2 linked regions of the Rosistilla oblonga genome follow. The protein of the gene in region 1 interacts with the protein of each later gene in a pairwise test. Links are inferred from orthologs where the notes say so. Each region holds a gene or a part of one and is shown on either strand. Other genes may lie near its edges.

The links.
Region 2: the proteins of gyrA (region 1) and CA51_RS13160 interact in binary tests that used the Escherichia coli proteins (3 or more experiments, as listed by UniProt). The link is inferred for Rosistilla oblonga from one-to-one orthologs.

Annotation. Positions count from the first base shown.
Region 1 is NZ_CP036292.1:1,445,561-1,453,569, forward strand. The notes cover bases 4,692-8,009. They hold gyrA (DNA gyrase subunit A), read left to right. Parts: upstream 4,692-5,004; coding sequence 5,005-7,809; downstream 7,810-8,009. Other genes in these bases: CA51_RS05140 (ATPase, T2SS/T4P/T4SS family), read left to right, coding at 4,692-4,693; hemG (protoporphyrinogen oxidase), read left to right, coding at 7,822-8,009. In the rest of the region: CA51_RS05125 (AAA family ATPase), read right to left, coding at 1-399; CA51_RS05130 (NTP/NDP exchange transporter), read left to right, coding at 472-1,827; CA51_RS05135 (alpha/beta hydrolase family protein), read right to left, coding at 1,841-3,115; more of CA51_RS05140, read left to right, coding at 3,350-4,691. UniProt on the Escherichia coli protein: A type II topoisomerase that negatively supercoils closed circular double-stranded (ds) DNA in an ATP-dependent manner to maintain chromosomes in an underwound state.
Region 2 is NZ_CP036292.1:3,707,329-3,712,754, reverse strand. The notes cover bases 1-3,081. They hold CA51_RS13160 (DNA gyrase subunit B), read left to right. Parts: upstream 1-330; coding sequence 331-2,832; downstream 2,833-3,081. Other genes in these bases: pepF (oligoendopeptidase F), read left to right, coding at 3,061-3,081. Also shown: more of pepF, read left to right, coding at 3,082-4,848. UniProt on the Escherichia coli protein: DNA gyrase negatively supercoils closed circular double-stranded DNA in an ATP-dependent manner to maintain chromosomes in an underwound state.

The DNA.
Region 1 (8,009 bases):
CCAGCGATCGCGCAGCGGCGGCAGGACGATAAAGGGTTGGATCAGGTCGTGCCACTCGAAGTTCTCGGCTTCGTCCAACAGCCACTCGACCGCCTTACGCAGCTGAGCTCCCATGATCGGTTTGCCCCACAGATGCGTCAGCAGCACGCGGCCCAGTTGACGCTGTTCGATCAGGTTGGCCGCTTGGCTGGAGGCACCGACGGCGAAGACTTTCATGATGAAGCCGCTGTGCAGGTCGTCCATCTGGCTGACGAAATCGGTCTCGCCACCGTCGAGCATCCAGGCGTCGTGGTCGACGATCTGACGACCGCTGCTGATGAACAGGTCGCGCGTCTGTTGCAAGGCTTCGCGGTAGGTGCGGATCGAAGCCAAGATGGCGTCGTCGTTGGGAGTGTCCATTGCCTGTGGTCCAATTGATATGCGGTGATACAAACGCCAGCGTCTCGCTAGAATATCAGCATTTGCATTGGCGTGGAATCAACCGGGGACAGCATGATGGGCTTCATTCGCCAATGGCAGACGCAGTGGACGGCGATGTCGACCGACCAGCGGCGGCGGGCGGCTTGGGCATTCGCTTGGTTCTTCTGCATTCTGTTGGCCTACTTTGTGATCCGCCCGGTCCGCGAGACGATGGGGATCCAAGGAGGCACGAAACAGTTGCCGTGGCTTTTCCTGGGCACTTTCACAACGATGCTGATCGCCGTGCCGATCTATTCATTTGTTGTGGCTCGCTGCCAACGCAAACGTTTGGTGCCGATCGTCTACCGTTTTTTTGCCGTCAACCTGCTGCTGTTCTGGTTGGCGATGCACGTCGAAAGCGCCCAGGTCCACGTTTGGGTCGCGCGATGTTTCTTCATCTGGACCAGCGTCTTCAGCCTGTTTAACACATCGGTCTTCTGGAGCGTGCTGGCCGATCTCTATGACAGTCGCCAAGCCAAACGCGTCTTTGGAATGATCGCTGTCGGAGGCACGTTGGGAGCGATCGTCGGTTCGCTGTTGACGTCGCTGCTGTCGACGATCCTGGGCGTGCAGAACCTGCTGTGGTTGCCGATCGTGCTGTTGGAAGTCGGCGTCTTTTGCGCTGGCCGGATGATGAGAGCCGAACCGCCCGCAGTCGACGTTCACGATACCGACGGGGTTGCTGAATCGGAGTCGTCGGCTGACGCAAAGTCTGCCGACGACGAACCGGCACCGGGCGGAGGGATCTTCGAAGGGATCACACACGTCGCCCGTTCGCCTTACCTGGCGATGATCTGTCTGTTCCTGTTGCTGGGCCAATTGACCGGCACGCATTTTTATCTGGTGCAAGCGGAACTTGTGAAAGAGTTTATCCCCGAACGCGACGCGCAGACCGCTTTGTTTGGCAAGCTGAATCTGTTCACTCAGTTGCTGACGCTGGGGTTACAAGCCGGTGTGGTCGGGCTCGTGCTGCGAAGGATGGGAGTCGCGGCGGCGCTAGTGCTGCTGCCGGTCGTCTGCTTGCTGGCGTTGATCGGACTGGGACTGTTCCCATCGATCGCCGTTCTAGCGATCAGCGACGTCGTCCGCCGCGGGGTCGTCTACGGCGTGACGGTTCCGTCGCGAGAGGTCTTGTTCACGGTGGTCGATCGCGCCGACAAATACAAATCGAAAAGCTTCATCGACACCGTCGTGGTCCGCGGCGGCGATGCGATCAGCGGCCAAGCGTTTGCCTTCGTCCGGCAGTGGCATCTTGGACTGGCCGCGATGAACGCGTTGATGATCCCCGTCGTCATCGCCTGGGGAATTCTGGCGATCTACCTGGGACGCCAACAAACCCGCCGCGCCGCGGCGGGTGAAGCCGATTGAATGCCGCAGCCTTCTAATCTTCGAACTGCACGGCGGTCGTTACCATCGCGTCGCGAGTGTCGGTTAACGACAGGAACCATGTGTTCGCATCGGCGGGCGGTTTGGGAGCGGTGATCGTCTGGCCATCGATCTTGGCGGGAACCGTCTGCCAGTCGCGTTTTGATCGCGGGCCGCTGTCGGTGGTGTAGTGCAGGTTGGCCGCTTTCAGTGGCACCGCGCTGGTGTACTGCAGCGTGACCTGATCGCCATCGATCTGCGGAGTCGCGGGGGCGGGCAACGGATCTCCGCCGCGGCAATACGAATCGATGAACCGCCCGATCTCCTGAGGCTTCCAACCGGCGGGATGGCTGTGTCCCATTTTGACTTCGATCCGCATCTGCTTGGTCCCTGGAACGACGTCGAAGCTCTTTTGGTAGCTGTCCAGCGGATAGTGGACATCGTTGGTGCCGTTGACGAACAGGATCGGCACGCGGCAGTGTCGCAGTTGGCTGCCCGGATCATAGACAGCGACCCAGTCGTCGCGTCGATCGCCCAGGCGGTCGATCGACGGCTTCTGAACCGATTCCCCTTCGTGCAAGAAGCCGCAGCCGTAGACGGGGACCGCCGCTTTGAAGCGGTCGTCCAGCGAAGCGGCCAGACAGGTCGTGTACCCGCCCCAGCTGATCCCCGTCACCGCGGTCCGCTCGGCATCGACGTCGTCGAACGAACGGATCAGCGAATGAGCTCGCAAGACCGAGGCCGCAGCGTGGAAGGGCCAGTCGTCGGAGACCTCGCCGCCGATCGAATCAAACTTTTCGACGTGTCCCTGGTTGGGGCCGCCGTTTTCCAGTCGAGTCCGCGTGTTGGCGGGGTAACCCTGATTGGCAATTGGGACTCCCGTCTCGGGATTGAACGTGGGGGCGCTGGGGCGGCTGCCGCCAAGATCCATCGCGATCGCCGCGTAGCCTCGCTTGGCCCACAACCAAACCCATTCGGCAAACGCGGTCCCGCCACCACCATGGATCAGCACCACGGCGGGGTACTTGGCATCGGCGGTCCCTTCGCCAAGGGTGGTTGGCGAGGCGTAGAAGGCGAAAACCTCGGTCGGTTTGCCGCGATAGTCTTCGCCAGCGTACAGCAGCGAGTGGACGGGGCCCGTTTGGTCGACCCACCGCATCTCGGGCGTCTGCTTCGCCGACGCGACCATCGCCGTCAGAGTTTGAGAGACGTTTTCGTCCTTCGCATCTTGGGCGGTTAGTAGAACGGGGGGGAGCAGCAGAACCAGCATCAACGCGAAAGATCGTTTCATCTTGCCTGTCGGAGGTATAGGGGGAGGGGGAATCGTTGCCAGCGGGGGCGGAGCGGCTATTGTAACACGGCGGATTTTGCCGATCCGAGATTGCAGAGCCAGCCAGCAGGGGGAACTTGCCCTGCGGGCTGCTCTTGTTCGCGGGCTCGATTCGAGCGACAATAGGAATTGCAAGCTTTTCCGGGCTCTGAACCCTTCAAATCCCCGTCACACTCCCACTTTTCTTTGATCTCTATGGCCAAGCAACAAGAAGAACCCCAACTTTGGCAGACCGTAGCACCTTGCGAATTTAAAGGGATTCACGAGGATTCGGGGCTCGCCCAGGGCTTGCTGATCTCGGCGCGTCAGTCGCCAGGTTTTCCCGTTTTGGCGGGGCAGTTGGGGCACGCGTTTGCCAACCGAGCGACCCATCTGATGCTCGATTACAACGCTCAAATGGTCAACATGCGTTATCAAATCGACGGCATGTGGGAACAATTGCCGCCGCTGCCGCGCGACGCGGGGGACGCGATGCTTGTCGCCGCGAAAACGTTGTGCCGGATGAATCCCGCCGATCGCAAGAACGCTCAGCAAGGCAAAACGCTGGCGATCATGGGGCGCGACAAATACAACGTCAAGATTCAGAGCCAGGGTGTGCCGACGGGCGAGCGGGTGATGCTGACTCTGGACAAGAAGGACATCCCCTTCAAGACGCTCGACGATCTGGGGATGCGCGACAAGATGCAGGTCCAGCTGAAAGAGGCGCTCAACGATAAGGGGCATATGGTCGTAATCAGTGCTCCCAAGGGGGGCGGTCTGACGACGTCGTGGACGATCGCATTGGAAGCTGCCGATAAATTTGTCAGCGATTTCCAGGCGATCGAGCCGAAGGGGAGCGACGAACCGGACATCATCAACGTCAGCCCGAACTACTTTGGCCCCGATGCCAAAAACGATACCGCTCGCGATGCCGTGCGGGCGCTGTCGCTGCGTGAGCCCGACGTGTTTGTGATGCCAGAGCTTTACGACGAGGAAACGATCAAGCTGCTACATGCGCAAACCAAGATCGAAAAACAGGTGATCTCGCGGATCGTGGCTAGCGATGCTGTCGAAGCTTGTGCCCGGTTGGTCCACAAATATCGTGGCGCCGCCAAGGAGATCGTCGATATGCTGTCGCATGTCACCAACGTGCGACTGGCCCGTCGATTGTGCGAAACCTGCCGCCAAGGCTTCACGCCGCCGCCGCAATTGCTGCAAAAGCTGGGAATTCCGCAGGGCCGCGTGGCGATGATGTACCAGCCGTTTGTGCCGCCGCCGATCGAACAACAGGTCGATGAGAAAGGGAATCCGGCTCCGCTGCCACCCTGCCCCAAGTGTGCAAATCGCGGCTATTACGGCCGATTTGGGATTTATGAACTGCTGACCGTCGGTCCGAAACTGAAGGATGCGCTGCTGAAAACCAGCGACGTCAACAAGCTGCGGCAGGTGGCAAAAGCCGAAGGGCATCGCAATCTGCAAGACGAGGGGATCATGGCGGTGGCTCGCGGCACGACGAGCCTCGAGGAGATGCGGCGGATCTTTAGCAGCGGCAACAAATAGATCGCGACGCAACTTGTTTATCGCGTAGCACTTACGGCCCGCCGTGGAAGCTCTGGGCCCGTTGTCAATCAGGCGAAAATCGGTTAGAATTTCCGCCTCGATAGTGTTGCTGATATACCTTGTCCCAACCGCCCGTTTCGCGGCGGTAAGCCGAGGTCTTTCTTGGTCTGTTCCATGATCGCTCGCGCCGACGGTGATTCCACCCAAGGCGTGGGTTTTGAACCGCCCGATCTGAAGTGCCACCCTAGGCGTTTAACCGGTGATCGATGCGGACAGCGACAGTGGTGAAAGAGTAATCAAAGGACGCTTCATTGGCTGACGAAGAGAACGGAAACGGTAGCGGCGACGAAAACGAAAACGGCGGCGGTCCATCGCTCCCAATCGGAGGTGACAGCGGTGGCCACGGTGCCCTGCGAATGGTCGACCTGCCGATCGAAGATGAGTTGCGGGAGAGCTATCTGACGTACGCGATGAGCGTGATCGTCAGCCGAGCGTTGCCCGACGTTCGCGACGGTCTGAAGCCGAGCCAACGCCGGATCTTGGTCGCGATGAACGATCTGAACCTGGGCCCCCAATCGCGGCGGGTCAAGTGTGCGAAGATCTCCGGTGACACGTCGGGTAACTATCACCCGCACGGTGAAAGCGTGATCTATCCGACTCTGGTTCGGATGGCGCAAGAATGGAACATGCGGCACCTGTTGATCGACAAGCAGGGAAACTTCGGCTCGATCGCCGGTCTGCCCGCCGCGGCGATGCGGTATACCGAAGCTCGCTTGAGCGCCGTCGCAGCGATGATGCTGGACGATCTCAAGCTGGACACCGTCGATTACGTTCCGACGTACGATGAGGCTCGCACCGAACCGACGGTTTTGCCAGGCCGGTTCCCCAACCTGTTGGTCAACGGGTCCAACGGTATCGCGGTCGGCATGGCGACCAGCATCCCGCCGCACAATCTGAAAGAGATCTGCACGGCGATCATTCAGTTGGTCGAGAATCCCGATATCTCGATCGACGAATTGATGGACACCGTCCAGGGCCCCGACTTCCCGACCGGCGGAATCATCTGTGGCCGCGGTGGCATCCGACGCGGTTATTACACCGGCCGCAGTACCGTCGTGGTTCGCGCCCGCTGCCGCATCGAAACGGAAAAGAAACGCAACCGGATCGTCGTCAACGAGATCCCGTTCCAGCAGGCTCGCGACCGCGTGGTCGAAAAGATCGCAGCTCTGGTTACCGGAGACCGCATCAAGGGGATCGCGGGGATCCGCGACGAGAGCGACCTGAAAGAGCCGGTCCGATTGGTGATCGATCTCAAACGCGATGCCGATCCCGACGTTGTCCTGAATCAGCTGTATCAGTTCTCGCCGCTGCAGGACACTTTCTCGATCATCTTGTTGGCGCTAGTCGACGGCAAGCCGCGGGAATTGAACTTGCGGGAGATCCTGCAGGAGTTCGTTCGCCACCGCGTGACCGTAATCCGCCGCCGGACTCAGTTCCTGTTGGCTCGAGCGCGTCGCCGCAAGCACTCGGTCGAAGGTCTGTTGTTGGCATTGGCCGACATCGATCAGATCATCCAGATCATTCGCGCCAGCCGCACGCAGCCCGAAGCGAAGATCGGACTGATGGGCGTCGAGTGCCCTGCGTCGCTGATGGCTCGCGCTCTGGGCGACTCCGGATTCAACCAGTTCCAACAGGAGCGTGGTGTCTCCGATACGTATAGTTTGACAAGCGTTCAGGCTGACGAAATCCTGCGAATGCGGTTGGGCCAGTTGGTCAACCTGGAGCAGGAAAAGCTGGGCGAAGAGCACGCTCAATTGCTGATCGAGATCTCCGGCTACCTCGAGATCCTGGCCGATCAACAGCTGATCTACGACATGATCAAAGAGGATCTGGAAGAGATCATGCGTCGCTTTGGCGACAACCGCCGCACCGAGATCAGCGGCGAAGAGCTGGGAAATATCGACTTGGAAGACCTGATCCGCGAAGAGACGATGGTCGTCACGATCAGCCATCGCGGGTACATCAAACGCGTCGCTTCGAGCACCTACCGTGCGCAGCGTCGCGGCGGCAAGGGACTCAAGGGAGCGGCGACCGAAGAAGAGGATCCGATCGAACACTTGTTCGTCGCCAGCACGCACGCTTATCTGCTGTTCCTGACCACCAAAGGAAAGGTCTACTGGCAGAAGGTTTACGATCTGCCAAACCTCAGCCGCGAGAGCCGCGGACGCGCGATCGTCAACTTGTTGCAACTGGCTGAAGACGAAAAGATCGCCGCTTGCCTGCCGGTTCGCGACTTCAATCTGCCCGGGCACTTCGTGTTGATGGCAACGCAAGGCGGATTGGTCAAGAAGACGCCACTGGAAAACTACAGTCGGCCCAAGCGAGGCGGGATCATCGCGATCAAGTTGCGTGAAGGGGACGAATTGGTCAAAGCTGTGATCATCAAACCCGAAGACGAAGTCGTGCTGTCGACGGCTAAGGGAATGGCGATCCGGTTCTCCGAATCGGACGCTCGCCCGATGGGCCGCAACACGTCGGGCGTGAAGGGAATCAGCCTGGGCAAAGACGATCATTTGGTCGGCTTGGTCGTGGCCGATCCAAACGCCACGCTGCTGACGATCTGCGAACGCGGATACGGAAAGCGAACGCCGTTTGGCCCCAACGGAGACACCGACCCGACCGAAGACGAAACATCGTCGTCGGCGAAGTACCGCGTCCAGAACCGCGGCGGCAAAGGCGTTCGCGACATCAAGACGACCGACCGAAACGGTCAGGTGATCGGCAGCTTGCGAGTCGATGGCGACGAGGAGATCTTGATGATGACCGCGCGGGGCAAGATCCAACGCGTGGCTGCTGAAGAGATCAACGTGATCGGCCGTAACACCCAAGGGGTGCGGATCATGAACCTTGGCGAAGGCGATTCGCTGGCGGCGATCGTTCGCGTTCCGAAGGAAGAGGTTTCCGAAGAGGAAGAGGCTGCCGCGGCAGCTCCCGTCACCGCAGCTGATGCATCGGCACCGGCTAGCGATGGCGAGGCCGCTCCGGAAGCTGCGTCCGACAGCGAAGCGGCATCCGACGACACCGCGTCGCCCGATGACGAAAACGGCGCGGAGTAAGGCGAACCTCGATTGCCGGATCCAGCACCTCAACCGACACCTCCCCGCCATGCCCGCGTTGCGGTCATTGGCGGCGGGATCAGTGGCCTCGTCGCCGCTTTCGATCTGCGGCACCGGCATCCCGAATGGGATGTGGTGCTGTACGAAGCGAGCGATCGCGTCGGTGGTGTCATTTGCACGCTCCGGCAGGATGACTTTCT
Region 2 (5,426 bases), 2.3 Mb from region 1 along the record:
CGATGCAGAAATCGGCCTGCTCCGGTCACAGCCTTTAACGGCTGGACGGCTTGTGCCGCGTCGATCGCTTGTGCTCCTCGGCATCTTCCTTGAGCAACGTCTGCTGGCGGACAGACGGCGAGTCCCCGGCACTGCTTTGCGACGTAATGTCGCCTCATTCGGCGAGATTTCGGACGAAGCTCGCGACTGAACGCCATCTGACGCCCCAATTCGATCGTATCGGCCCCGGAATGGTTCAGCCGGGGGTTAGTGGCATCGTCATCCGGAAGCGATTCTGATACAATCTTGGCCTTATTACCGTTCTCTTTTCGGTCCCAACGCAGGTATTCAATGAGCGACGCCGCCCCGGAATCCGACGCCACCCCAGAACCCGTTCGACGCGAAGCCAATGCGGACTACAACGCTGCCGATCTGACCCACCTGTCGGATCTGGAGCACGTTCGCGAACGGCCCAGTATGTACATTGGCGACACCACGGGGCGCGGCCTACACCACTTGGTCTACGAAGTCGTCGATAACTCGATCGATGAGGTGATGGCCGGGTTTGCCAAGCTGGTTTTGGTGACCGTTCACACCGACGGTTCGGTCACTGTCGAAGATGACGGCCGCGGAATTCCCGTCGATCGCCACGACCAGTTGTCCGAAGAACTCGATCGCGAGGTCAGTACGCTCGAAGGAGTGATGACGGTCCTTAAGTTCGGTGGCAAGTTTAAAGAAGGGGCGTACCAAACCTCCGGCGGTCTGCACGGCGTCGGCGTAACCGTCGTGAACTTTCTGTCGCAATGGTGCGAAGTGGAAGTCCATCGCGATGGAATGACGTGGACCCAGAACTACGAACGAGGTGTGCCGCAAGGTCCGATTCAGAAGGGACACGAAACCAAGAAGAACGGCACCAAGACGACGTTCAAGCCCGATTCGCACATCTTCCAAACCACCAAGTTCAACTTCGACACGCTGAACAAGCGTCTGCAAGAGCTGGCGTTTTTGAACAGCGGCGTCCGGATCAAGTTCTTCGACGAACGCAACGGCGAAGAGTCCGACTTCTGCTACGAACGCGGTATCGTCGAATTCGTCGAACACCTCAACCGCGCCAGCGACGTGCTGCACCCGGAAGTCGTTTCGTTCACCGGTCATCGCGACGATGTCGAATACGAAATCGCGTTGCAGTATTCGACTGAGTTCACCGAAAACGTGCAGTCTTATGTGAACAACATTCACACGATCGAAGGCGGTACGCACGTCTCGGGCTTCCGCAGCGCGTTGACTCGTACGCTGAACAACTACGGCAAGAAGGAAGGGCTGTTCAAAAACATCACGCCCACAGGCGACGATTTCCGCGAAGGTTTGACCGCCGTGATCAGTGCGCGAGTCTTGCATCCGCAGTTTGAAGGCCAGACGAAAACGAAGCTCGGAAACAGCGAAGTCGAAGGGATCATCACCAACGGTATCGGTGAGAATCTCACCAAGTACCTCGAGGAGAATCCGAAGGTCGCCAAGACGATCGTCCGCAAGGGACTGTTGGCCGCCGAAGCTCGCGAAGCAGCTCGTAAAGCCAAGGACCTGCTGCGAAAGCGAAAGGATGCCCTCGGCGGCGGTGGCTTGCCAGGCAAGCTCCGCGATTGCATCAGCAAGAACATGGAAGAGTGCGAGATCTACCTGGTGGAAGGTGATTCGGCCGGTGGATCGGCCGAGGGTGGACGGATGCGTGACTTCCAAGCGATCCTGCCGCTTCGCGGTAAGATCATCAACGCCTACAAAAGTCGCGAAGACAAGGTGTTGGCGAACGAGGAAGTTCAGAGCATGATCCAGGCCTTTGGCACCGGAATCGGCGCCGATCAGGATCTAACAAAACGTCGCTACAACAAGATCGTCATCATGACCGATGCCGACGTGGATGGTTCGCACATCCGCACCCTGTTGTTGTGTTTCTTCTATCGCCAAATGTACCAGTTGGTTGCCAGCGGACACGTCTATTTGGCTCAGCCGCCACTGTTCCGCGTCGTCAAAGGGAAGCACCGCGAATACGTGCAGACCGATGAAGAGATGAAGCGTCAGTTGTTGGAACGCGGTCTCGCCGACGGAGTTCTGGAAACCGAAGATGGGCGTCGCGTCGAAGGGGCCGAGATGCGGACGCTTTGCGAAACGCTGGCCGAATGCGAAGAAGCGATCGTGGCGTTGGAGCGACGCGGTATCAGCTTGCGAGCTCACAGCTTGCGACTCGATCCGAACAGCGGCCGTTTGCCACCGTTGCACCTGTTTGTTGGTCCAGAGGAACATTGGTTCCAGGATCAAGCTGAACTGAGTGCGTTTATGGAGCAGCGGAACGTTACCTTGGAACAGCCGGAGGAATCCGATGAGGTGCCAGCTGAAGGTGCCGAAGCGGATGCTGCCAAGAAGCCGACGTTGGGCCATTTGGTCGAATTACACGAAGTCCGCACGATCAACTCCGCGCTCAAAGAGATCGCTCCGTTGAACTTCGGTATTGAAGACCTGATCCCTCAGGAACGAACCGGAGCAACCGAGCCGCGATTTAAACTGATCCGCGAAGAGAACGTTCGTGGCTTGGAAGACCTCCGCACGCTGTTGGCTGAAGTTCGGGCCGCGGGTGAGAAGGGCCTGACGCTGACTCGCTTTAAAGGTCTGGGCGAAATGAACGCCGAAGAGCTTCGCGAAACGACGCTCGATCCGGCAAACCGAACTCTGATTAAGGTCAACCTTTCCGATGCGGGAGCGGCTGACGAAATGTTCCGCCTACTGATGGGCGACAAGGTTGAACCGCGTCGCGAATTCATCGAAAAGCACGCCCTCGACGTCCGCAATTTGGACGTCTAGCTCTTCGCCGCGTCTGCGGTGGGAACCAACCATGCCTGCGTCGATCTCTGTCGGCGCAGGCGTTTTCAATTTTAGGTTCATCTGCCGATTTTTAGCGGTCCGCTCGGATCGCTTCTCACTCCAAACGCCGCTTGCCGTTTCGCGAGCCGAGCGTTTTCGTAGAATGACGATCGCAAGTTCACTCGATTTCACCACGTATAACGGATTTTCAAACTGATGAGCGTTGAGATGCTTCCCAATCGTGACCAAGTTGCAACCGAAGACACCTGGGATTTGCAGCGGTTATACGCCGATGATGCGAGCTGGGAAGCCGATTTCAAACGGTTCGACGACCGGATGCCCGAATACGAATCCCATCGCGGACGGTTAGGAGAGTCCGCTGCGGTTTTGGCGGAAGTGCTTCGCTTCGATAGCGAGATGGATCGTCTGGCCGAACGCCTGGGCACCTACGCTTTCCTGAAGACGACCGAAGACCAAACCAACGGCCAGTACCAAGCGATGCAGGCTCGCTTCCAGAACTTGGCAGTGCGAGCGAGCCAAGCCTCCAGTTGGATGCGGCCTGAGTTGCTGGCGATTCCCGACGATCGAATTCAAGAGTTCATCGCGTCAGAGGAACTTGCGCCGTTCCGCCGCCAACTGGAACAAACGCTCCGTTACAAGCCGCACACGTTGTCCGATGGCGAAGAGCGATTGTTGGCGATGCAAGGTGAAATGGCCGGCGCCGCGGGGAACGCTTTCCGCCAATTGCACGACGCCGATCTGAAGTTTGGCACGATCAAGGATCATACCGGCCGCGAGCTAGAACTCTCCAACGCCACGTTCGGGCAATTGATGGTCAGTCCGGACCGGGCCGTTCGCAAGCAAGCTTTTGAACAATATTACGAGCAGTTCGAAGGACACAAGCACGCTCTCGCCGCGACGCTGGTCGGCAGCATCCACCGCGACGTCTATTACGCTCGGGCTCGGAATTACGAAAGCGCTCTGTCCAGTTCGCTCTTCCCCGACAACGTCCCGCAAACGGTCTACGACAATCTGATCACCGCCGTTCGCGAATCGCTCCCAAGCGTCCATCGCTACTTCGACGTCCGCCGTCGCAAGATGGGGCTCGACGACATCCACCAATACGACACCTATGTTCCGGTTCTCGATTCGATCAAGAAGCATCACACCTGGGACCAAGCCGTTGAGGTGGTGCTCGAGTCGTTGAAGCCGTTGGGCGAAGAATATTGCACGACCTTGGGCAAGGGACTGCGAGGGCGATGGAGCGATCGTTATCCGAACCGCGGCAAGCAGAGCGGTGCGTTCAGCTGCGGCAGCTACGATGGCGATCCCTACATCATGATGAACTACAAAGAAGAGGTCCTGAACGACGTCTTCACGCTGACTCATGAAGCTGGGCACTCGATGCACAGCTGGTATTCGTCGAAGTATCAGCCGTACGAATATTACAACTACACGATTTTCGTCGCCGAAGTTGCCAGCACGTTCAACGAACAATTGTTGACCGAACACCTTTTGTCGGTCGCCGACAGCGATCAGGAGCGTGCATATTTGATCAACCAAGAGATCGACAGCATCCGCGCCACGATCGTGCGGCAGACGATGTTTGCCGAGTTCGAAAAGAAGACCCACGAGATGGCCGAAGCAGGCGAACCGTTGACGGTGCAAACGTTTAAGGAGGTCTATCGCGGGCTGTTGAACGACTATTTTGGTCCCGACTTTGCGATCGATGAACAACTGGAACTCGAGTGCTTCCGGATTCCTCACTTCTACCGTGCATTCTACGTCTACAAATACGCGACCGGATTAAGCGCCGCGATCGCGTTGTCTCAGCGTGTGCTGAAGGGCGGATCGAGTGAGCTGAATGACTACTTGAGCTTCCTCAAGGGAGGCTGCAGCCAAGATCCACTGGATCTGCTGAAGTCCGCCGGCGTCGACATGACCCAGCCGACTCCAGTCGCCACCGCGCTGCAGCGGTTCAATTCGCTAGTCGACCAACTCGACGAACTGCTCTAAGCAACCGGCGCCCACGCTGGAGTCAAGGCTTCAGCCGACCAAGCTTCTCGTTTAACCGCGTGCCCATCGGGCCGCGCGTCGGTCCTCTGCAATAGCTCGCGGGGCGTTGCCAACGCGGTTAAACGACGCTGCTGCCTTCCCCCTTTGTTTAACCGCGTGCCCATCGGGCCGCGAGTCAGTCCTCCGCAATAACTCGCGGGGCGTCGCCGCCGCGGTTAAACGACGCTGCCGCCTTCCCCCTTCGTTTAACCGCGTGCCCATCGGGCCGCGCGTCAGTCCTCCGCAATAACTCGCGGGGCGTCGCCGCCGTGGTTAAACGACGCTGCCACCTTCCCCCTTCGTTTAACCGCGTGCCCATCGGGCCGCGCGTCGGTCCTCCGCAATAACGCGCGGGGCGTTGCCACCGCGGTTAAACGACGCTGCTGCCTACCACCTTCGTTTAACCGCGTGCCCATCGGGCCGCGCGTCAGTCCTCTGCAATACCGTTCAACGAACGGAGCCTCGGACCGTCGAAAGAATTAGCGGCGGGATGTAGTGGACGAGATTACGAGTCCCAGCGATTTGGTCGGATGCAAAAA